DNA from 4 places in the Dietzia sp. KRD202 genome. Region 4 is predicted to be linked to each of the others. Evidence: predicted binding sites of a transcription regulator. Region 4 holds the regulator's gene; each other region holds the start of a gene.

Region 1 (5,795 bases), on a different contig from region 4:
CCGATGCACATGGTCTCCAGGCCCCAGTGCGCATCGCGGCGCACCATCTCGCGCGACAGGGTGGCGAGCATGCGCGCCCCGGTGGCGCCGACGGGGTGGCCCAGGGAGATGCCGGAGCCGTGCGGGTTGAGGTGCTCGGAGGTGGGGTCGATGTCCCACTCGCGCATCACGGACAGGGCCTGCGCGGCGAACGCCTCGTTGAGCTCGATGACATCCATGTCGGCGAGCGTGAGGCCGAGTCGGTCGAGCGCCTTGGCGGTGGCGGGGACCGGCCCGATGCCCATCGTCTCCGGTGCCACGCCCGCGACGGCCCACGAGGCGAGGCGGACCAGCGGGGTCAGTCCGAGGGCGGCGGCCCTGTCCGCGGTGGTGACGACGCACATCGCGGCACCGTCGTTCTGGCCGGAGGCGTTCCCGGCGGTCACGGTGGCCTCCGGGTCGGTGCGGCCCATGATGGGCCGCAGGCGTGCCAGCGCCTCGACGGAACTGTCGGCACGGGGATGCTCGTCGGTGTCGACGACGAGGTCCTCACCCTTGCGCTGCGGAACGGTCACCGGGACGATCTCCTCGGCGAACGCCCCGGACTCCTGCGCCGCCACGGCCCGCTGGTGGGACTGCACGGCCAACCGGTCCTGCTCGTCCCGGCTGATGCCGTACTCACGACGGAGGTTCTCGGCGGTCTCGATCATCCCGCCGTCGATGATGTGCGAGCGTCCGCCGACGGTGGTGCGGGCCCGGCCGAGACGGTCGACCAGCGAGATCCCGTCCCCGCGGATGCCCCAGCGGGGGCTCGGGGAGGCGTAGAACTCCACCTGGCTCATCGACTCGACGCCGCCGGCGACCACGAGGTCCATGCCGCCGGAGGCGACCTGGAGTGCGCCGGTGATGATCGCCTGGAGTCCGGAGCCGCAACGCCGGTCGAGTTGCAGGCCCGGCACGTCGATCCCCAGGGGGGAGTCGAGTGCGGCGATGCGGCCGATGGCGGGTCCCTCGCCGTTCGGGGAGCCCTGTCCCAGCACCACGTCGTCGACGTCGGCTCCGGTCAGGCCGGTGCGTTCGACGAGGGCGGTGAGCAGGCCGGTGGCCAGGGTGTTCGCGTCCAGGTCGCGGAACACCCCGCCGAAGCGTCCCACGGGGGTGCGCAGGGGTTGGCAGATGACGACGTCACGCATGGATTTTCCTCAGTTCGGGTTCAGCGGTTGACGATGGCGAGGTCGGCCGACAGTGCGCGGGCGGTGGCCAGCAGTTCGGGGATGACCTCGCCTGTGAGCTGGTCGGGGGAGTAGCGGGCGGCGTGGGTGGAGACGTTGAGGGCCGCGCTGACCGCGCCGTGGCGGTCGTGGACCGGTGCGGCCACCGAGCGCAGGCCGGGCTCGAGTTCCTGGTCGACGACGCACCACCCGCGCTCGGCCACCCGCGCCAGCTCCGCGCGGAGCGCTGACTCGTCGGCGAGGCCGTGGGGGGTGAGCGCCCGCAGGTCCGTCGCGGCGAGGTAGGCGTCGAGGTCCTCGGCGGGGAGCGAGGCGAGCAGGACCCGCCCCATCGACGTGGCGTAGGCGGGGAACCGGGTTCCGATGGTGATGCCGATGGTCATGATGCGACGCACCTGGACGCGCCCCACGTAGACGATGTCGGGGCCGTCGAGCACCGCCACGGACGAGGATTCGCCGAGTCGCGAGCTGAGCTTCTCCAGGTGCGGTTGGGCGAGATCGGTCAGCGGGAGCGCCGACAGGTAGCTGTACCCGAGGTCGAGGACCCGGGGGGTGAGCCAGAAGACCGAGTCGGCCGTGTCCACGTAGCCCAGTTCGACGAGGGTGTGGAGGAAGCGGCGGGCGGTCGCCCGGGTCAGTCCGGTGTTGCGCGCGACGTCACTGAGGGTCTGGCGTGGCTGGCGGGCGTCGAATGCCCGGATGACCGCCAGGCCGCGCGCGAGCGACTGGACGAAGTCGGGGGAGGCCGGGCGGTCGCCGCCGTCGTCCACGGACCCGGCCGGGGTCGACACCACGTCGGGGCGGGTCACGCCGCGCCCGTGTTTCGTGCGGCGTCGAGGTGTCGGCGGAGCACGTCGGTGATGCGGTCAGGGATCTCGACGGTGGGCACGTGGGCCGCCGGGGAGACGACGACGAAGTCCGCTCCGGGCACCCCGTCGGCGATCTCGCGCAGTACCTCCGGGGGAGTGGAGGGGTCCTCGTCCCCCGCGAGCACGAGGGTGGGGCAGGAGATCCGACCCAGCTCGGCGCGGATGTCCCAGCCGGCCAGCGCGTCGCAGCAGGAGGCGTATCCCTCGGCCGGGGTGCCCAGGACCATCTCGCGGAGCCCGGCGACCAGCTCGGGCTCGGCCTCGGCCCGCGCGGCGGTGATCCACCGTGCGACGACGGCGTCGGCGACCGCGGCCGTCCCGCCCTCGCGGACCGCGGTGGCGCGATCGGCCCAGCCGGACGGTTCACCGAACTTCGCGGCGGTGCACAGGAGGGCGGTGGAGAGCACGCGGGTGGGCTCGTGGACGGCGAGCCACTGGGCCACCGCGCCACCGAGCGAGAGTCCGGCCACGTGGAACCGGTCCACGTCGATCGAGTCGAGCAGGGCCAGAACGTCGGCGGCCAGGTCGGCGATCGTGCAGGGGCCGGGGACGACCTCGGACGTGCCGTGGCCCCGGTGGTCCACCGCGACCACGGTGTGGTCGCGGGACAGGTCCCGGACCTGCGCGTCCCACATCGAACGGTCGGACCCGAGTGATCCGAGGAGGACGAGGACGGGGGTGTCGGCGGACCGGGGTCCGCTGACCTCGTGGGACAGGGTGGCGGGCATGGTGTCGGTCCTCTCGTGCGTCTGGTTTCCGGTTCGGGACCACGATACGCGGAGATCGTGCGAAGGGCGAACAGTTGTACAAGATGCGAACACGGGCTATGGTGTGTGACATGACCAACAAGATCTTCTCGTCGGCCGCGGACGCGGTCGCGGACATCCCCGACGGTGCCTCCCTGGCCGTGGGCGGGTTCGGTCTGGTCGGCATCCCCGCCGTCCTCATCGACGCGCTCCTCGAGCAGGGCGCCACCGACCTGAGCACGGTGAGCAACAACTGCGGCACCGACGGTTTCGGCCTGGGCAAGCTTCTGGAATCGCACCGGATCACCCGGACCACGGCCTCGTATGTCGGCGCCAACAAGGAGTTCGCCCGCCAGTACCTCTCCGGCGAGCTCGAGGTGGAGCTCACGCCGCAGGGCACGCTCGCCGAGCGCATGCGGGCCGGAGGCGCCGGCATCCCCGCCTTCTACACCCCGGCCGGCGTCGGCACGATGGTCGCCGACGGGGGCCTGCCGCTGCGCTACGACGGCGAGGGGGGCGTCGCCAAGGCGTCCGAGCCCAAGGAGGTCCGGGTCTTCGACGGCGAACAGTACGTCCTCGAGCGCGGGATCGTCACCGACTTCGCCCTGGTCCACGCCCACAGGGCCGACACCATGGGCAACCTGCAGTTCCGTGGGACGGCCCGCAACTTCAACCCGGACGTGGCCATGGCCGGTCGGATCACGATCGTGCAGGCCGAGGAGGTCGTCGAGCCGGGCGGGATCGACCCGGCCAACGTCCACATCCCCGGCATCTTCGTCCAACGGATCGTCGAGGTCGGCCGCCAGGAGACCGGCGTCGAGATCCGCACCACCAGGGAGGCCTGAGCCATGAGCTGGACCCACGAGCAGATGGCGGCCCGCATCGCCGCGGATTTCACCGACGGCCAGTACGTCAACCTCGGTATCGGTATGCCCACCCTCATCCCCGGCTATCTTCCCGAGAGTGTGCAGGTGACCCTCCACTCGGAGAACGGCATCCTCGGCGTCGGGCCGTACCCGACGGACGACGAGCTCGACCCCGAGATGATCAACGCCGGCAAGGAGACCATCACCGCCGAGGCGGGGGCGGCGTTCTTCTCGTCGTCGGAGTCCTTCGCCATGATCCGCGGCGGCCACGTCGACGTCGCCGTCCTCGGCGCTATGCAGGTCTCGCAGTCCGGCGACCTGTCCAACTGGATGGTCCCCGGCGCCATGGTCAAGGGCATGGGCGGTGCGATGGACCTCGTCCACGGCGCCGACCGCGTGATCGTGATGATGGACCACGTCACCCGCAAGGGCGACCTCAAGCTCATGCAGGAGAACACGCTCCCGTACACGGGCAAGGGCTGCGTCCAGCGGGTCGTCACCGACCTCTGCGTCCTCGACATCGCGCCGGAGGGGTTCCGGCTCGTCGAACTGGCGCCGGACGTGACGATCGACGAGGTCCGCCGGAAGACGGGCGCCGAGATCCACGCCTGAGTCGACCCTCGGGTGGACGTCAGGTGTACACCGCCCGCGGAGGCGGGAGGCGGGGTCGGTTTCTCACTACTGTGGGAACCGACCCCGTCGTCGTCCCCGGAAGGTCCGCCCCACATGAGCACCTCCACCCCGGTCACCGCCACCCCGGCCACCGTGACCGTCACCGGCGCCGCCGGAAAGATCGCCTACTCGTTGCTGTTCCGTCTCGCCTCCGGGTTGGTGTTCGGGCCCGGGACCCCGGTCCGCCTGCGTCTGCTCGACATCCCGTCGGCCGTGGTCGCGGCGGAGGGCGTCGCGATGGAGATCGAGGACTGCGCGCTCCCGCTGGTCGAGTCGATCGAGATCACCGACGACGTGGACACCGCGTTCGACGGCGCCAACGCGGCATTCCTGGTGGGCGCCAGGCCGCGCGGCAAGGGGATGGAGCGCGCCGACCTGCTCACCGCCAACGGGGCGATCTTCCGGGAACAGGGCCGCGCCATCAACGCCCACGCCGCCGACGACGTGCGGGTGGTGGTGGTGGGCAACCCCGCCAACACCAACGCCTACATCGCCCACCGACACGCGCACGACGTCCCCGCCGGTCGCTTCACCGCCCTGATGCGGCTCGACCACAACCGCGCGCTCAGCCAACTCGCCACCCGGCTGGGAGCGCCGGTCGCCGACCTGGACGGGGTGGTGGTATGGGGCAACCACTCGGCCACCCAATTCCCCGACGTGTCGTACCTGACGCGACGAGGCGAGCTGGTCACCTCCGGGCTCGACGAGGAGTGGTTGGCCGACACGTTCATCCCACGGGTCGCGAACCGGGGAGCCGAGATCATCTCGGTGCGCGGATCGTCGTCGGCCGCCTCGGCCGCCGGCGCGGCGGTCGACCAGATGCGCGACTGGGTGCACGGCACCAGTGGGGAGAGCTGGACCACGGTCGCACTGCCGTCGGAGGGGCAGTACGGCACCGTGCCGGGTGTGGTGACGGGGTTGCCCTGCCGCAGCCGCGGCGCGGAGTGGGAGGTCGTCGAAGGACTGGCGATCGGGGACTTCCAACGAGCCCGCATCGACGCGTCGGTGGCGGAGCTGGTCTCGGAGCGTGACGCCGTTCACGGACTGGGACTGGCCGACTGACCTCGGGTGCACCGGGGCTGACGGCGTGTGCCGGGCCCCGGCGTCCACGGCCTAGGATGGTCGGGTGACGACTCCAGCTTCTGCCTCCCCGAACACCGACCGCGCGGACGCCCTGCCCGCCTCCTGGAACCCAGGTGAGGTGGAAGGCGGGCTGTACCAGCGCTGGGTGGAGGCCGGCTACTTCGAGGCCGATCCGTCCAGCGACAAGCCCGCCTACTCGGTGGTGTTGCCGCCGCCCAACGTCACGGGCAGCCTGCACATGGGCCACGCGCTCGACCACACCCTCATGGACGTGCTCACGCGGCGCAAGCGCATGCAGGGCTTCGAGGTCCTGTGGCTGCCCGGCATGGACCATGCCGGGATCGCCAC
Region 2 (5,795 bases), on a different contig from region 4:
GGTTGTGCTCGAAGCCACCGGACCCGATCACCACGCCGAGTCGCGCACGGAGGGTCACCTCCTCGCCGCCGCGGGTGACGGTGATGCCCACGACGCGCTCCTGGGTGCCCGAACCCTCGGTGACCAGGCCGGTCATGGGGGTCTCGAGCCACACCGGAACGCCGGCGTCGAGCAGGCCCTTGCGCATCGCGGCGATGAGCGCGCGACCCATCCCCACCGAGTTCTGCCCGCGCGCCTTGGCGAGGAACATCCGGAGGGCGACCCGGATCGAACGCCTGATGCCCTTGGTGTGCGGACGCTGGAGGAGGTTGAGCCAGCGGTAGTCGGACTGCATCACCACCATGTTGACCGGCGCCTTGGCGTAGCCCGGCTCCAGCTTGTCGGCCTCGGACCCGAGCTGGCGGAGGTCGAACGGCTTGGGCTCGACGGACCGGCCGCCGAGACGCCCACCGGGAGCCTCGGGGTAGTAGTCGGAGTAGTCCTTGACCCACTCCAACCGCAGGGGGCTGTTGGCGAGGACGAAGTCCAGGACCTCGGGACCGCGGTCGACGTAGGTGTCGATCTTCTCGGGCTCCACCGCGTCGCCGATGATCGAGCGGAGGTACGTGCGGGCCGCCTCCGGGGTGTCCAGGACGCCGTCGCGTCGGAGCACGGAGTTGTTAGGGATCCACACGCCGCCGCCGGAGCGCGCGGTGGAGCCTCCGTAGTGCGGGGCCTTCTCTACGAGGACCACGCTGAGGCCCTTCTTTGCTGCAGCGAGGGCGGCCGTCATGCCTGCTCCACCGCTGCCGACGACGACGACGTCGAATTCCTGGTCTGCCATGTAGAACACGTTATAGAACTGAGCGCCGTGGCGCCAGACGGCCCAGGTAGCATCCCCCTCATGCTCAACGAGGAGACCCGCGCCACACTTGCCCAGCGACTCTGGGACGCCGAGTCGGACGTCGCGCCGATCGCGCCGCTGACCGACGACCATCCTGGCATGACCCCGGACGACGCCTTCGAGATCCAGCTGGTCAACATCCGCCGCAGGCTCGATGCCGGCGCGGTGGTGACCGGCCACAAGGTGGGCCTGGCGTCCAAGGTGATGCAGGAGATGATGGGCGTCGACGAGCCCGACTACGGGCATCTGCTCGACACGATGGAATACCCCGAGGGCACCGCGATCGAGGCGGCCCGGTTCTGCTTCCCGCGGGTCGAGGTGGAGGTCGGCTTCATCCTGGGCGCCGACATCCCGCCGGAGGGATGTTCCCAGGAGGAGGCCGCCGCGGCGATCGAGTGGGTCGTCCCCTCGATCGAGTTGATCGACTCCCGCATCCGGGACTGGAAGATCACACTGCCCGACACGATCGCGGACAACGCCTCGTCGTGTGGCTACGTGGTGGGCGAGCAGCGGGTCCGGCTCGCGGACATCGACGTCGCGGCGATCGACGCGACCCTCTACAAGAACGGCGAGTTCCTCGCGTCCGGGCGTTCCGACGCGGTGCTCGGTAACCCGCTCAACTCGGTCGGGTGGCTCGCGTCGACGGTCGCCAAGTTCGGTGTCCGTCTGCGCAAGGGTGACGTGATCCTGCCGGGCACCGCGATCCGCGCGATGGACGCCGCCCCGGGCGACAGCTTCCGCGCCGAGTTCGCCGGGCTTGGCGACGTCACCATGGACTTCCGCTAACCGTCCGCGGCCAGCGCGCGACCGGCCGCCGCGGCGACGCGGGTGACCAGCGGCTCGAGCCGGGCCAGCGCGCTCTCGTCCGCCGCGCTGGCGGACAACGCGGCGACGGCCCGCGTCCCGCCTGCGCGCTCCTCGTCGTCGTCGTCGAACACCGGCGCCGCCACGCAGTACAGGCCGGGCGTGAGCTCGGCGCGGTCGATCGCGCGTCTCCTCCGTCGTATCTCGGCGAGCTCCACCGCCAGGGCGTCGGGGGAGGTCACAGTGGTGTCCGTCCACTCGACCAACGGCTCCTGCGCCACGCGCTCGGCCGCTGCCTCGTCGAACGCCAGCATCGCCTTTCCCACCCCTGTGCAGTACGCCGGCAGGCCGCCGCCGATCCGCGACGGCGACGGGATCGGCCGCGGCCCGTGCAACTTGTTGAGGTAGACCACCTCGTCGCCGTGCAGGGTGGCCAGGTGAACGGTCGCGCGCGTGGCCTCGAAGAGGTGCGCGAGAAACGGTGTGAGCACCCGGCGGATCCGCTCGTACGCCGGCGAGACCGGGATCGGGTCCAGCTCGTGCACCAACGGCCCCAGCCGGTAGCGCTGCCCGATCCTCGTCACCGCGTCGTTGCGCTCGAGCGCGGCCAGGAGGCGCAGCGTCGTGGACTTGGCCAGCCCGGTCTCGCGCGCGATCTCACTGAGCGTCATCCCTGTCCCGCCCGCCGTCACGCGTAGCACCTCGAAGGCGCGGTCGACGGGAGAAGAGGGGGGCTCGGTCATGCGGTGAGTGTAGCGCGCGGGTCGGACACCGGAGGCCGGGCGGATCGAACGCTTGCGCTAACGCCTGCAGTGCCGTACTGTCGAACACAAGTTCTAAATCGAGCGCGAGGGGGGTGGGGGAATTGTCGACGACGAAGTCACTGTTCGCGGTTCCGGAATCCCTGGGCGGGCTCGACTCGACGGAGGTGAGCGAGGCGGCACGGGCCGCGACCCTGGCGCAGAACCGGGCAGGTGCGACCCGGCTGGAGGCGGCAGCGGCCCTGGTCGAGCAGATGTCCCGGGCGGATGAGGTCGGCACGGGCGTCGACCGCACCGAAGGGGTCGCCGGGAGCGGTGCTCGTGCACGTTCGGCATACGCACGGTTGGACCCGCAATCCAGGGCTCGTGACCATCTCGTGGCGGCCTGTCAGCTCACGTGCTGGCACGCCGCGCGTCTGGTCACCGCCGGGGTCCAGATCCATTCGCGGCTCGCGCGACTGCGGGCCTCGGTGGAGCGCGGGGTCGTTCCCGAGCAGCTCGCCATCGACATCGCCTGCAAGCTGGCCGAGGTGCCCGACTCGATCGTCTCGGACGTGGAGGACGAGGTCGTGGCGGGCATCGTCGACGACCTGGACGGCGGTGACCGGCCGACTCGCAATTCGGTGGACGGCCGGATCGATGAGGCCGTCGGCCGGCTCGACCCGGAGGGCGCCGAGGATGCCCGGGCCCGGGCGGCGCTCACGCGTACGGTCCGGTTCCGGTCGGGCCGGGACGGGATGGCCTCGATGTGGGCGAAGCTGCCTCTGGCCGATGCGGAGTTGCTGCGGGGACGTATCGAGACCGACGCCCGCGCTGCCTCCGGAGACGGGGTGCCCGGCACGCTGGATCAGCTGCGTGCCGACGCTCTCGCCTCCCTCGCCGTGTACGCCCCGGCGCCCGCCCCGGCCCCGGCGCCCGCCGACGCCGGCGGGACGGACTCCGGCCCGGGGGACGACGGATCGATCGAGCTGGGTGAGGTCACCGTGGGTGCGGACATGCCCAGGCCGTCGCTCGGTAACGCCGCCGCAGCCGGCCGGCCGATCCGGGTGAGCGTGATCGCCGCGGCCGCGCAGGGGCTGCCCAACCGCGTGGAATTCGTGCACGGCGCATACAGCAGTTACTCCTGGTTGTGCCAGCAGTTGCTGGAGGGCGCCGACGCACGCGTGCGGTTCGAACTCGTCGACCCCGCCCCCGGCGTGCTCGACTCCCCGGAACACGCCCTGCGCTACCTGATCACCCCCGCGATGGCGGAGCGCATCCGCATGCGCGACGGCACCTGCCGACATCCGGGGTGTTCGGTTCCCGCGGAGGACTGTGACGTGGACCATGTGATCGCGTTCAACACGAAGGATCCCGAACTCGGCGGGCCGACCACCGAGTGGAACCTCGTCTGCCTGTGTCGGAAACACCACCGGGAGAAGACGTTCGGGACCAACGCCTACAGGCCCGGCCCACTCGGCGAACTGATCATCCTCACCGACACCGACACCGGACACCAACACCGCACCAGACCCAAGGGCCCCTTGGCCCGTGCGCGCGACGCCATACGGGAACGCGAGTGGAACGCCTTCGCCGACCGGCTCATCAGCGCAGACGGTCACCTCACGAACCCTCCGGGCGCGGCCCGGGCGCGCGCACGGCCGGCCTGAGTGCCGGCGTGCACCGCCCTGGAGTGCCGCGATTTCACTGAGTGGCACAACCTGTTGTCCCGCGAGCCCGCCCGCGCGACACTTCCGTCATGACAGACAAGACCAAGCTCACCGCCGCGATCGTGGGGTCCGGCAACATCGGAGCCGACCTCATGTACAAGCTCGAGCGCAGCGAGTACATCGAGCCCAAATGGATGATCGGCATCGACGCCGAGTCCGAGGGCATGAAGCGCGCCGCCGACCACGGCCTCACCTGCATGGCGGGCGGCGCCGACGAACTGCTCACCTCCATCGAGGCCGGTGGCGAGAAGCCCGACCTGCTGTTCGAGGCCACCAGCGCGTACGTGCACAAGGCCTACGCGCCCAAGTACGAAGAGGCCGGCATCATCGCCATCGACCTCACCCCGGCCGCGGTCGGCCCGATGGTCATCCCGCCGGCGAACCTCCACGAGCACGTCGACGCCCCCAACCACAACATGGTCACCTGCGGCGGCCAGGCCACCATCCCGATGGTCCACGCCGTGTCCTCGGTTGTGCCCGTGGTATACGCCGAGATCGTCGCCTCCGTGTCCTCCGAGTCGGCCGGCCCGGGCACCCGCGCCAACATCGACGAGTTCACCGAGACCACCAAGTTGGCGATCGAGCAGGTCGGCGGCGCCAAGCGCGGCAAGGCCATCATCATCCTCAACCCGGCCGAGCCGCCGATGATCATGCGCGACACGATCTTCTGCGCCATCCCCGAGGATGCGGACCACGACCTCATCACCACCGCCATCCGCACGCGGGAGAAGGAGATCCAGGAGTACGTGCCGGGTTACCGCCTACTCCAGGAGCCGCAGTTCGACCCTCCCACCGAGATCACCGGCGGTATGGCCCGCGTCGCGATCTTCGTCGAGGTCGAGGGCGCCGGAGACTTCCTGCCGCCGTACGCCGGCAACCTCGACATCATGACCGCCGCCGCCACCAAGGTCGGCGAGGATATCGCCAAGACCAAGCTCGGAGTGTGACAGACATGGATACGACCAACCCGCACAACGCCCACGCCCGCGCCTATAGCGCCGAGCTCGACATCCGCATCACCGACTCCTCGCTCCGCGACGGTTCGCACCACAAGCGGCACCAGTTCTCCGTCGAGGACGTTCGCAACGTCGTCGCCGCGCTCGACGGCGCCGGCGTCCCGGTCATCGAGGTCACCCACGGCGACGGCCTCGGCGGCGCCTCCTTCAACTACGGCTTCGCCAAGTCGTACGACCAGGACCTCATCAAGGTCGCGGCCGAGACCGCAAAGCAGGCCAAGATCGCGTTCCTCACGCTGCCCGGCCTGGGTATCAAGGACGACATCCTCCAGGCCCGGGACAACGGCGGGTCGATCTGCCGCGTGGCCACCCACTGCACGGAGGCCGACGTCTCCATCCAGCACTTCGGGTACGCGCGCGACCTCGGCCTGGAGACCGTCGGCTTCCTCATGATGGCGCACACCCAGCCGCCCGAGGTGCTGGCGGGGCAGGCGCGGATCATGGCCGACGCCGGCTGCCAGTGCGTCTACATCGTCGACTCCGCCGGCGCCCTGGTGATGGACCAGGTCTCCGACCGCGTCTCGGCTCTCGTCGCCGAGCTCGGTGACGACGCCCAGGTCGGCTTCCACGGCCACGAGAACCTCGACATCGGCGTGGGCAACTCCATCATGGCCATCCGCGC
Region 3 (5,795 bases), on a different contig from region 4:
CGCTCGGCCACCCGAGCCTGGCGTTGGCGGTCAGCTGCTCCTCGGAGTAGTGGCGGGGAGGCTCGTTCTTCGCCGTACTGGAACCGGGGGAGACCGGATCGCTGGCGGGGAAGGAGTCCGCCGAGGCGTCATCCAGGCTCCCGTCGTCCTTCTCCGACCGGTTCTTCTCCTCGTCGAGATTGCCCAGCACCACGGCCGGCGCATCACCCAGCGCGATGCGGTCCTGCGGTCGCTTGGGTCCGGCGATCGAGGGCACCACCGTCCCCAGGTCCAGCTCGATGACCTCGCTGTACTCGGCAGGGTTGTCCGGGTCGTGCCACAGGCCCTGCTCCTTGGCATAGACCTCGACCAGCTCGATCTGCTGCTCAGACCGACCGGTCAGCCGCAGGTAGTCGAGAGTCTCGTCGTCGACGGGGAAGATGGCGCAGGTCGAACCGAATTCGGGGCTCATGTTGCCCAGCGTGGCCCTGTTGGCCAGCGGGACCGCGGCGACGCCCGGGCCGAAGAACTCCACGAACTTGCCCACCACGCCGGTCTGGCGCAACAGTTCCGCCACGGTGAGGACGAGATCGGTGGCAGTGGTGCCCTCCCGCAACTCGCCGGTCAGCTTGAGCCCGATGACCTGCGGGATCAGCATGCTCATCGGCTGGCCAAGCAACGCGGCCTCCGCCTCGATGCCGCCGACGCCCCAGCCCAGCACGCCGAGGCCGTTGACCATCGGTGTGTGGGAGTCGGTCCCGACGAGAGTGTCCGGGTAGGCCTGGGTCATACCGTCGGTCCCCTCGCGCGTGAAGACGACCCGGGACAGGTATTCGAGGTTGACCTGGTGGCAGATGCCGGTGTTCGGCGGGACCACCACGAAGTCGGCGAACGACTCCTGCGCCCACCGGAGCAGCTGGTAGCGCTCCTGGTTGCGGCCGAACTCCAGCTCGGCATTGACCTCGAACGCATCCGGGCGGCCGAAGACGTCCGCGATGATCGAGTGATCGATCACGAGCTCGCCGGGGATGAGCGGATTGATCTTTTTGGGATCGCCGCCGAGGTCGGTGATCGCATCGCGCATCGCGACCAGATCGACCACGCACGGCACCCCGGTGAAGTCCTGCATCAGCACCCGGGCGGGCGTGTACTGGATCTCCCGCTCCGGCGGGGACTGAGGAGTCCACTCCCGCAGTGCCTCGACCTGCTCGGCCGTCACCACGCGGCCGTCCTCGTTGCGCAGGAGATTCTCCAGCAGGACCTTGAGGCTGTAGGGGAGCGGGACCGCGGTGGAGACCTGATCGAGTCTGTAGACCTCGTAGTCCACGCCCCCGACGGTCAGCGAATCCCTCGAATCGAAGCTGTTGACACTCATGACCGGCCCTTCCGTAGAGGTGCCGGTGCGGCCCGTGCTAGTGACGAGGATCACCGGCGTTGATGCCGACCCTACTCCCGTTGGCAGGAAGTTATAAGGCGTCACGTGTACCCGGGCCGCGGCTCGAAAAGGACACGTGCGGACAGAAGGTCAGGGGTGTATCCGCCGGCGGGGGCCGGTTCGGCTGCCCCTGCTCAGGCAATCCGAACTCAGGCGCTGACTTCGTCGTCGTCGGATCCAATCGGCCCCTCGCCTGGGGAGGCTCGCTGATCGCGCGGGGTCAGGCGACCTCGTCGTCGTCACCCTGCGCTTCTCCGTCGCCGTCGTCGGCGGGCAGCTCGATGGCCTGTTCGGCGACGTCGGCCGGATTCGCCTCACGGAAGGGGTCCTCGACGGTCACCTCGGGCTCGTACTCCTCGGGTGCGGTGACTGAATCCGGGCCCGGCGTGTACTCGTCCGGGTCGATACGGTCCTCGGCGATCATCTCGTCCTCCTCCTGGCGCAGGGGCGTGTGTCTCCACCTCTAGCAGCCTCTCGCGGACGGCGCCAGGGGCGGTGGCAACGAAAGATCGTCTCGCTGGCATCGTCGCGGGTCCCGAGGCTGTTGTGGTCGGTCCTTCAGAGGGTGATCATGCAGCGTGAGGCGGCCTCGTTGCGACGAGTCCACCCTGTTGGCTGGTGTCTTCTGCTCTAGCCGAAAGGGGTGGGCCTCGGGTGGCGATATGTATCGATTCGACCCTTGCCTGTTCGAATGTGCGTGCGTATCATAGAACACAGATTCGATACCAGGCAGCAGCCGGACACTCAGGGGGTGGGCACATGGGCGGCAACGCAGACCGCGCGGCCGGCGGCCCGTCCCCGTCCGGTGACTCGTCCTCGTCTGGTGGCGGCGCCGGCTCCACGGCGCCCACTGCACTGTCTGAGTTTCGGGCGGCGGCGCGTGAGGGGTGGATGGGGGAGAATCGCGCGGCGGCGCGCCGGTTCGTGGCCTGTTACGAGCTATTTGTCGAATGCCAACGCCGGGAGGAGTCCGGGGCGGGCAGCGGTGAGTGTCGGCCCGGTCATGCGGTGCTCGATCCGATCGATGTCGCGGCCGGGTACGTGGTGTCGGCGATGGCGATCTCGACGGGCCGGGCCGAACGGATGATCACTTTCGCTGTCGATCTGCACTTGCGGTATCCGGAGATCCTGTCCGCGATGGCGCAGGGGCGGCTGGATCTGCAGGCCGCGAAGATACTGGCCTCGCAGATGGCCACCGTCCACGTCGATGTGCTCGAGGCGGTGCAGCGGCGGGTCGTCGAGGAGTATCTCGCCGCGATCGAGGGCGGGGTGCGGTTGGGTGAGAAAGCCATCCGCGGCAACGTCGATGCGATCATCGCCCGCTACGACTCGAACGGGATCCGCCTGCGCCGACAAGAAGCCGCCCGCACCCGCGGGGTACGCCTGCACAAGGGCGTCGATGGCATGTCGAGCGTGTCGGCGATCCTGGCCACCGAGGAAGCCGCCGTCCTGGCCGAGGCCCTCGACCAGCGCGTGAAAGACCACAAGTACGCCGACGCCCAAGCCGCCGCCAGCACCCAAGCCGACACCGCCAACGCCGACACCGCCAACGCGGGCGATCGCGCGGCCGCTGGCGAGGTCGAGGACTACTCGATCGCCGAGCGGCGCGCCGACGCCCTGATGTCCCTGGTGTGCGGCGACGCCGGCCTAGCTGGCGCCGCTGGTCGCGCCGGTCGGCCCGGTCAGCCCGGCGCGCCTGGTGCCGGGGTGGCGTTGCGGCCGAAGGTCACCGTCATCGCCACCGGCAACGACGCCCGCGACGCTGGCGGCGCCCGGGTGGAGTTCGCCCGCACCGGCCAGGCCGCCCTGCAGGCCCTGCTGGACATGCTCGCCACCAGCGACGGGGCCACCTTCGAGCCCATCGACCCGCGCATCGGCGCCGCCGATGACGCCCGGGCCGCCCTGAAGTACCGGCCCGGTGCCCAGTTGGCCCGCCGGATCCGGCTGCGGGACGGCACCTGCCGCCACCCCGGCTGCGCGATCCCCGCCGAGGCCTGCGATCTGGATCATGTAGTGCCGTTCGATCACGCCGACCCCCGTCGGGGCGGGCACACCATCGAGGCCAACCTGGCGGCGATGTGTCGTCGGCATCACCGGTTCAAGACCTTCTCGGACTGGATCTACGAACTGCAGCCCGACGGCACCCTGCTGGTGCGCTCCCCGGAGGGCTCGACCATGCTCACCCGACCCTCCGGCCCGCTGGCCGAGTACCGGCGTGAACAGGCCCACGCCGAAACCGAGGCGTGGACCCGGCAGCAACGCCGCAGCCCCGACCCCACCGGCGACGAGAAGGCCGACGCGGAGCCGACGTTCTGGTCCCGCCGCGCCTCCCGCCACCGCACCGAACGCCGCAACACCGAACGCCGCAAGGCCGAACGCGCCCGCACCTACGACCCCGCCCCGCCCGCTCCTGGGACCGGCACGGCCGCCGGGAACGGCACAGGCACGGACGCCGCCGGCGCCGCCGCCACCACCAGCGCGGCCACCGACACCACGCCCGAGAAAGCCACCCCCGCCAGCGCCACCCCCGAGAGCGCCAGCCGCTGGTGGGCCCGCAACAAACCCCACCACAGCGACATCGAAAAAGGCATCCGCGCCCTACTCCACGAACGCCTCGACGAACTCATCGACCCACCACCGTTCTAGGTGGGTAGGTGGCTAGGTGGGCGCGGGCCAGTGAGGCGTGGATCAGTAGCCGGTGTAGCGCTCCGGCTCCTCGCCGAAGGTGAACCCGCGGCCGGAGATCTTCTCGGGCGTGATCTCGACGAAGTTGTACTTCAGGGTCGGGATCCAGGGTTTGAGCCCGAGCTCTTCCGCGCGGTTGATCTCCGCGAAGCTGTCGAGCCGTCGCGCCGTCCCGCGGACGACGATCGACCAGGCGTCGTCGCCGTCGATGTGGTCGACTTGGAACACGACGTCCGGATGGACCGTGATCCCGGCGAGCTTGGAGCCCTCCGCGGTGCGGAAGAAGAGCTTGCCCTCCGGGGAGAGCGCGTAGTTGACGGGGAAGATGTCGGCACGGCCCTCGGAGACGGTGACCAGGCGTCCCAGGGAGACCGTGCCCAGAAGCTGCAGACTTCGCGCCTCGTCGAATTCGGTGATCGGGTTGGCGTCCATGTCCTGATTCTCTCACCGCAGGGCCGGCGCCGGAACCGTTGTCGGAGACTGCCGCGTGACCGACCTCACTCCCCGGCGGCCACCTGCACACTCATCGTGTTTTCAGGTAACGAATTGGGGAAGGGTGATGCAACAACGTGGGGACGTCACTACGGTGGACACCGACTATGAACCCAGGAGAACGAGTAGTACCCCGTAACCCTGATTCGTCCGACGCGCTGTTCCGCGTGCCCACCGCGGCAGACGGAACCCGCATGTGGGAGATCGCCCGAGACAGCGGCGTTCTCGACCTCAACTCCTCCTATGCATACGTGCTGTGGGGGGCGGAGTTCTCGGAGAGCTCCGTGGTGGTGGAGGTCGAGGGCCGGGTCGTCGGATTCGTCACCGGATTCATCCGCCCCTCGGAGCCGGACACGATCTTCGTGTGGCAGGTCGGCGTCGACGCCGACCAGCGCGGCAAGGGACTGGCGGCGCGACTGCTGCACAGCCTCATGGACCGGCTGGCCGAGCGCGGCGTGGTGCGCCTGCGCACCACCATCAGCCCGGACAACGAGGCGTCCCAGCGCACCTTCGGTGCCGTCGCGCGAGACCGCGGGATGACGCTGTCCGACGAGGACTACCTGGGCTCCGAACTCCTCGGCGAAGGTCACGAGCAAGAAGACCTGTACACGATTTCCTAGACGAGGGCGCGCGGGCCGCCCGGCCCGCCACCGTCGCCCGCCTCTTCACAAATGGAGTGATCTGAAGACCATGACCGAGTCCACGCACGACACCAGCACCAATACGGACATCTTCTCCGACCGCGAGTCGGAGGTCCGTAGCTACTCGCGCAACTGGCCGGTGGTATTCGACACCGCCAAGGGCACCACGCTCACGACCGTCGACGGAGACGAGTACCTCGACTTCTTCGGCGGTGCCGGCGCACTGAACTACGGCCACAACGACGACGACATGAAGAGCGCGCTGTTGGAGTACATCCAGCGCGACGGCGTGACCCACTCGCTCGACAAGTACACCGTCGCCAAGCGCGCGTTCCTGGAGACCTTCTCCTCGAAGATCCTCGAGCCGCGCGGGCTGGACTACAAGGTGATGTTCCCCGGGCCGACCGGGACGAACGCCGTCGAGTCGGCGCTCAAGCTGGCCCGCAAGGTCACCGGCCGCGAGGCCATCATCAACTTCACCAACTCGTTCCACGGCATGACTCTCGGATCGCTGTCGGTGACCGGCAACTCGATGAAGCGCGCCGGTGCCGGCATCCCGCTGG
Region 4 (5,795 bases):
ACCGGCTCGGTGGACGGGGTCGAGGTGACCGTCTACCCCGCCCTGCGTGTCGGTGGGGACGGAATCCACCTCGTGGCGTGCGCCACGGAGGACGAGCGTCGATCCACTCAGGCGTCGGCGGTGCTCACGCTGGTCTCGGCAGGCCTGGTCTCCGCGGCGTCGATTCTGCGCGGCCGTCCGGTCCAGCAGCGACTCGCGCTCACCCAGTACCCGCACGGCGGGATGGAATCCCTGGTGTCGGATGCCTCGCTCGCCGCGAGTGGGCGGATCATCGCCCGGCGAAAGGGCGCACCGGTTCTCACGGTCGCGGAGTTCCACGAACTCCAGGTCACTGCGCGGGCGGAGGTCCCCGGTGCGGTGGCGTCCGCGATCTCGTCGGCGGTTCCCGCGCTGATGTCCGCCCAGTCCGTGTCGGGCCGTCTGGCGGAGGCGCCGGCAGACGTCGCCGACGAGGTCCGTCCTTCACTGGACTTCCTCGTCGGGCGCGGATTCCTCGCGCGCCATCCCTCGGATGTGCTTCCACATCTGGAGCGACATGTACGGGCAATCGGCCTCCGGTTGGACCTCGCCGAGAAGTCACCCGCCCGGCACGGCGAACTCACGGCGAAGCTGAACCGCTCCGAGTCGATCGTCGAGGAGGCGTGCGCCGCGCTGCGACAGCGGCCGGGTGGCGCACGGGCGTGCCGGGACCTGCGGTGGATGCTCGCCGAGTACCGGGTGGGACTGTTCGCGCAGTCGCTTGGTACCGCCCGGCCGGTATCGGCAGAGCGGATCGACAAGGCGGTGGCGGCTGCGCTCGCCCCGCGGTCGTCCCGATGATGCCGCGTGGTCAGCGGCTCGCGCGGCGCTCCCGGAGGGCGATGATCTCGCGTTCGAAGTCGTCGGCCGAGCTGAACTGCTTGTACACGGACGCGAACCGCAGGTAGGCGACTTCGTCCAGATCCTGCAGAGGGCCCAGGATGGCGAGCCCGATCTCGTGGGCGGGAACCTCGGACGCACCGCCGGATCTCACAGCGTCCTCGACCTGTTGGGCGAGGCGACGCAGAGCGTCCTCGTCAACCGATCGTCCCTGGCACGCGCGGCGGACACCGCGGACGACCTTGTCCCGACTGAACGCCTCGGTCACCCCGTTACGTTTGAGAACCGTCAGCAGAGGCGTCTCCAGCGTCGTGAACCGGTGTCCACACCGGGGGCACTCCCGGCGACGCCGGATCGCCTGACCCTCGTCGACGGATCGTGAGTCGATTACCCGGGAGTCCTCGTGGTGGCATGTCGGGCAGTACATTCCCGTGGGGCCCTTCGTCGACCGGAGTTCACGCGTCCCGGATCGTGCCTGACGAAACGCGGGGGCGGTAGACCACCGCCCACGGTCCATTCTAGGAGGCCCGCTGCCCGGTCACGCGTAGGCGGGTCCACCGAGGAAGGCCACTGCGAGAAGCATGATCACGCCGAATGCGATCCCGCACGCCAGTAGCGCCCAGGCCGGCACGTCGTCGACGACCCCGGTGGACACCGGTGCCTCGACGTGGCACGCCCGCACGCGGTCCGTGGAGACCGGGCGCACGAGCACACGGCGACCCGGGGCGACCGACGTGACGGCGGCCGGACGGGCGGCTATCCGCGGCCGATCGAGATACTCCGCGCGCGAGGACGTGACGGCGGGCCGACTGCCCTCCGGTCGGGCCAGGGTGCGTCGCGGCGCACGGGTGGACCGCACCGACACGTCACCGGGCCGGTCGAGGTGCGCGACCCGTCCACGATGGTCGTCGGGGCAGACCTCGGTCCACCGCGCGGCCGGACGTGTGTGGGACTGAAGCTCGACAACGGTCATGGTGGCTCCCTACTCGATACGGTGTGCGATGGTGCTTCGCACACCTGTATGTGTTCCTCAGTACATCTGTTCGAATCCGAACTCCCCTAGAGTTGTATCACGCGACTCCGACATGGTCACGATTCACAGAGGAATTTCTTCGAACACCTGTGTGGCGCGCCGCAGTCCTTGGCACTAGGGTGTAGACAGATCACAACGTCGAACATCCATTCGCCGAAGGGACCACACGAGATGCCGAAGCCCGATTTCGAGTCGCTGACGGACCGACAGAAGAGCGTTCTGCTCCACATCCACGACACCGTCAAGGAGCGTGGTTATCCGCCGAGCATCCGGGAGATCGGGGACGCGGTCGGCTTGCAGTCCACGTCGTCGGTGGCGCATCAACTCCGCACGCTGGAGAAGAAGGGCTTCCTGACGCGGGATCCGCACAAGCCGCGGGCGGTCGACGTCCACGGTGTCCCGGGGCAGAAGTCACGGGGCCGTCGCTCACCTGCTCCGGAGCCCCAGCGTCCGGGCGGAGCGGTCGAGCCCGTTTACGTCCCCGTGCTCGGCCGGATCGCGGCGGGCGGGCCCATCCTCGCGGAGCAAGCCGTCGAGGAGATCTTCCCCCTGCCGTCGGACCTCGTCGGCTCAGGTGATCTGTTCATGCTCAAGGTCGTGGGCGAGTCGATGATCGACGCCGCCATCTGCGATGGCGACTACGTGGTGGTCAGGCGGCAGAACGTCGCGGACAACGGGGAGATCGTCGCCGCCATGATCGACGGGGAGGCGACGGTCAAGACTTTCCGGAACGACTCGAGCGGAGTCTGGTTGCTGCCCCACAATCCGTCGTTCAGCCCGATTCCGGGCGAGCACGCGACGATCCTGGGCAAGGTCGTGACAGTGTTCCGGAAACTCTGAGTCCCGGTTCGAACGACGCGCCGCCCGTCCCCGCAGGGGTCAGGCGGCGCCGTCATGTGGACCGCGGGCGGCGAACTCGTCCAGTTCGCCGGCCACGGACGCGGGCAGTCGGACCACCAGCCGGGTTCCGTCCTGGGTGTGTTCCTCCTCGACCACCGCGCCCTCGGCGTGGACCCGCGACACCACGTCCCCGCGGGAGTACGGGACGGACAGGGTCACCTCGGTGTCCCCGGAGGCGACGATCTGCGTGATTCGCTCGAGGAGTTCGTCGACACCCTGCCCGGTGACCGCCGAGACGAACACGGCGTCGGGCAGCGCGTGGTGCAACTCGGTGAGGACCACGGGATCCGCGGCGTCGATCTTGTTGATCACCAGGAGTTCCCGAGGCCGCTCCGCGTTCTGCTCCTCGACCACCTCGTTGATCACCTTGCGCACCGCCTCGATCTGGCGGAGCGGGAAGGCATCCGAACCATCCACGACGTGGAGGAGCAACTCGGAGTCGACGACCTCTTCCAGTGTGGACCTGAACGCCTCGACCAACTGGGTCGGCAGGTGTCGGACGAATCCCACGGTGTCCGTGAAGACGACTGCTCTGCCGTCAGGCAACTCGGCCTTGCGCGTGGTCGGGTCGAGTGTGGCGAACAGGGCGTTCTGAACCAGGACGCCGGCTCCGGTGATCCTGTTGAGCAGGCTCGACTTCCCGGCGTTCGTGTATCCGGCGATGGCGATGGATGGCACCGGAGTGGAACGCCGTCGGTGCCGTTTGGTGTCCCGGGCCTGCTTCATACCCTTGATGTCCCGGCGCAGACGGGCCATCCGCTCGCGGATCCGACGCCGATCGGTCTCGATCTTGGTCTCACCCGGGCCACGGAGGCCGACGCCGCCGTTGCTCCCGGCACGACCGCCCGCCTGGCGGGACAGCGACTCGCCCCACCCACGCAGACGGGGGAGCATGTACTCCATCTGGGCGAGGGTCACCTGGGCCTTGCCCTCACGGCTGGTGGCGTGCTGCGCGAAGATGTCGAGGATCAGCGCGGTACGGTCGATGACCTTCACGTTGACCGCCTTCTCCAGCGCGAGCAACTGTCCAGGGGTGAGTTCGCCGTCGCAGATGACGGTGTCCGCGCCGGTCGCGGCGATCACGTCCTTGAGGACGCTGACCTTGCCCGACCCGATGTATGTGGCGGCATCGGGCTTGTCGCGGCGCTGGATGAGCGCATCGCAGACCTCCGATCCCGCGGTCTCGGCGAGCTGGGCGAGCTCGTCCATCGCGGCGTCCGCCTGCGCGGCGGACCCTTCGGTCCAGACACCGACGAGCACGACCCGTTCGAGTCGGAGCTGGCGGTACTCGGCGTCGTTGACGTCCTGGAGTTCGGTGGAGAGCCCCGCCACCCGGCGCATCGAGGATCTCTCCTCGAGCTGGAAATCACCGATGGACGGATCGAGGTCGCGTGTCGGCCGGTCAGCGGCCGTGTGATCAGTAGTCATTCGGGTTCATCTTCTCACACCGGGCCCCCCGGTGTCCCGTGCGAGACGGTGTGCTACCGACCACGGTGGTAATGACCGCGGGCGACGAGTGTGGACGGCCCGGTGAGCGAGGACCCGGCCTCGGTGAGTGAGACCTCCACCTCGCCGCCGGGGACCACCACGACGACGTCGCCCGTCGCCTCCCCCGAGTCTGCCAGCGCGGCGACCGCGGTCGCGACGATTCCGGTTCCGCAGGACATGGTCTCCCCTGATCCCCGCTCGTGGACCCGCATGGAGACCCGACCGTCAACCATCGGGGTGGCGATCTCGACGTTGACGCCGTCGGGGAAGAAGTCCCGGTCATACACCGGGGCCTCCTGCACCGGCAGCCCGGCGAGGCCCGCGGCGTCCAGATCGGGGACCACACAGGCGAGGTGCGGATTGCCCATGTCGACGGCGAGTCCCGCGAAGGTCCGGCCACCGACCTCCGCCGAGGACAGGCCCAGCAGACGCGGCTCCCCCATGTCCACCCGCACCACCGCGTCAACACCCGAGTGTGAGAGGACCTCGGCGGGGCGGGCCCCTGACCGCGTGCCCACCGGGATCGAGCCGGCCTCCGCTCTCCCGGTCGCGACGAGGGCGTGGGCGAAGACCCGGACCCCGTTGCCGCACATCTCCGCGATGGAACCATCGGCGTTGCGGTAGTCCATGAACCAGTCCGCACCGTCCACGCCGGGCGGCAGGGTCGCGAGCACGCCGCGGCCGACGAGGGCTCCGGCGGTCGCGATCCGCAGGACTCCGTCGGCGCCGATTCCGCCACGCCGATCGCACAGTGCTCGTACGAGGTCCACGTCGAGGTCCAGGTCGGCCTGATCGTCCGGGAGGATCACGAAGTCGTTGAGGGTGCCGTGGCCCTTGAGGAAGGCGATACCGTCGGGCTGCGAGGCCTGGCGCGTCGAAGTCATGGCGAAATCGTACTCGCCGGCGGGGACCGTTCCGCACCGTGGAAATGTCGGATGATGCCGGACGGTACGCCCACTAGAGTCGGCCTGGAGAACGGTCCCCTACCTCCAGGAGAGCATCGATGTCCGAACGCATCACTGTCGGCGGAATCCAGGTCGACGAGGTCCTGTACGACTTCGTCAACTCCCAGGCGATCCCGGGCACCGGGGTCGATCCCGACGCGTTCTGGGCGGGCGCCTCCGAGATCTTCACCGAGCTGGCCCCCCGCAATCGCGAACTGCTCGACACCCGCGACCGGTTGCAGTCCCGGATCGACGCCTGGCACCACGAGAACCCGGCGCCGATCGACCCGGGCGCCTACAAGGCGTTCCTGCAGGAGATCGGGTACCTGGTGCCCGAGCCCGAGTCCGTCTCCGTCACGACCGAGAACGTCGACGCGGAGATCGCCACGGTCGCCGGCCCGCAGCTCGTCGTGCCGGTCATGAACGCCCGGTTCGCGATCAACGCGGGTAACGCCCGCTGGGGTTCGCTCTACGATGCCCTCTACGGCACCGACGCGATCCCGGAGTCCGACGGCGCCGAGCAGGGCTCGGGGTACAACAAGGTCCGCGGCGACAAGGTCATCGACTGGGCC

What was found. The regulator LexA, encoded in region 4, represses DNA repair genes until DNA is damaged. The targets are predictions, from matches to a motif close to CGAACANNTGTTCG.
Region 1: the regulator LexA is predicted to act here: its motif matches at 2,876-2,889, upstream of J1M64_RS11645 (CoA transferase subunit A).
Region 2: the regulator LexA is predicted to act here: its motif matches at 2,512-2,525, upstream of J1M64_RS07615 (HNH endonuclease signature motif containing protein).
Region 3: the regulator LexA is predicted to act here: its motif matches at 2,123-2,136, upstream of J1M64_RS04500 (HNH endonuclease signature motif containing protein).

The regions. Positions count from the first base shown of each region.
Region 1 is NZ_JABFAN010000016.1:204,490-210,284, forward strand. Features, by position in the region: gene J1M64_RS11630 (acetyl-CoA C-acetyltransferase) at 1-1,172, opposite strand, end outside; gene J1M64_RS11635 (IclR family transcriptional regulator) at 1,193-1,981, opposite strand; gene pcaD (3-oxoadipate enol-lactonase) at 2,017-2,808, opposite strand; gene J1M64_RS11645 (CoA transferase subunit A) at 2,919-3,671, shown strand; gene J1M64_RS11650 (3-oxoacid CoA-transferase subunit B) at 3,675-4,304, shown strand; gene J1M64_RS11655 (malate dehydrogenase) at 4,419-5,426, shown strand; gene J1M64_RS11660 (valine--tRNA ligase) at 5,491-5,795, shown strand, end outside.
Region 2 is NZ_JABFAN010000011.1:191,714-197,508, forward strand. Features, by position in the region: gene kstD (3-oxosteroid 1-dehydrogenase) at 1-832, opposite strand, end outside; gene J1M64_RS07605 (2-keto-4-pentenoate hydratase) at 884-1,669, shown strand; gene J1M64_RS07610 (IclR family transcriptional regulator) at 1,666-2,430, opposite strand; gene J1M64_RS07615 (HNH endonuclease signature motif containing protein) at 2,544-4,097, shown strand; gene J1M64_RS07620 (acetaldehyde dehydrogenase (acetylating)) at 4,187-5,104, shown strand; gene dmpG (4-hydroxy-2-oxovalerate aldolase) at 5,110-5,795, shown strand, end outside.
Region 3 is NZ_JABFAN010000006.1:320,045-325,839, reverse strand. Features, by position in the region: gene J1M64_RS04510 (aconitate hydratase) at 1-1,354, opposite strand, end outside; gene J1M64_RS04505 (hypothetical protein) at 1,635-1,838, opposite strand; gene J1M64_RS04500 (HNH endonuclease signature motif containing protein) at 2,174-4,060, shown strand; gene J1M64_RS04495 (pyridoxamine 5'-phosphate oxidase family protein) at 4,103-4,531, opposite strand; gene ectA (diaminobutyrate acetyltransferase) at 4,699-5,211, shown strand; gene ectB (diaminobutyrate--2-oxoglutarate transaminase) at 5,282-5,795, shown strand, end outside.
Region 4 is NZ_JABFAN010000005.1:82,636-88,430, forward strand. Features, by position in the region: gene hrpA (ATP-dependent RNA helicase HrpA) at 1-819, shown strand, start outside; gene nrdR (transcriptional regulator NrdR) at 830-1,285, opposite strand; gene J1M64_RS01175 (hypothetical protein) at 1,397-1,831, opposite strand; gene lexA (transcriptional repressor LexA) at 2,021-2,731, shown strand; gene hflX (GTPase HflX) at 2,771-4,219, opposite strand; gene dapF (diaminopimelate epimerase) at 4,273-5,163, opposite strand; gene J1M64_RS01195 (malate synthase G) at 5,283-5,795, shown strand, end outside.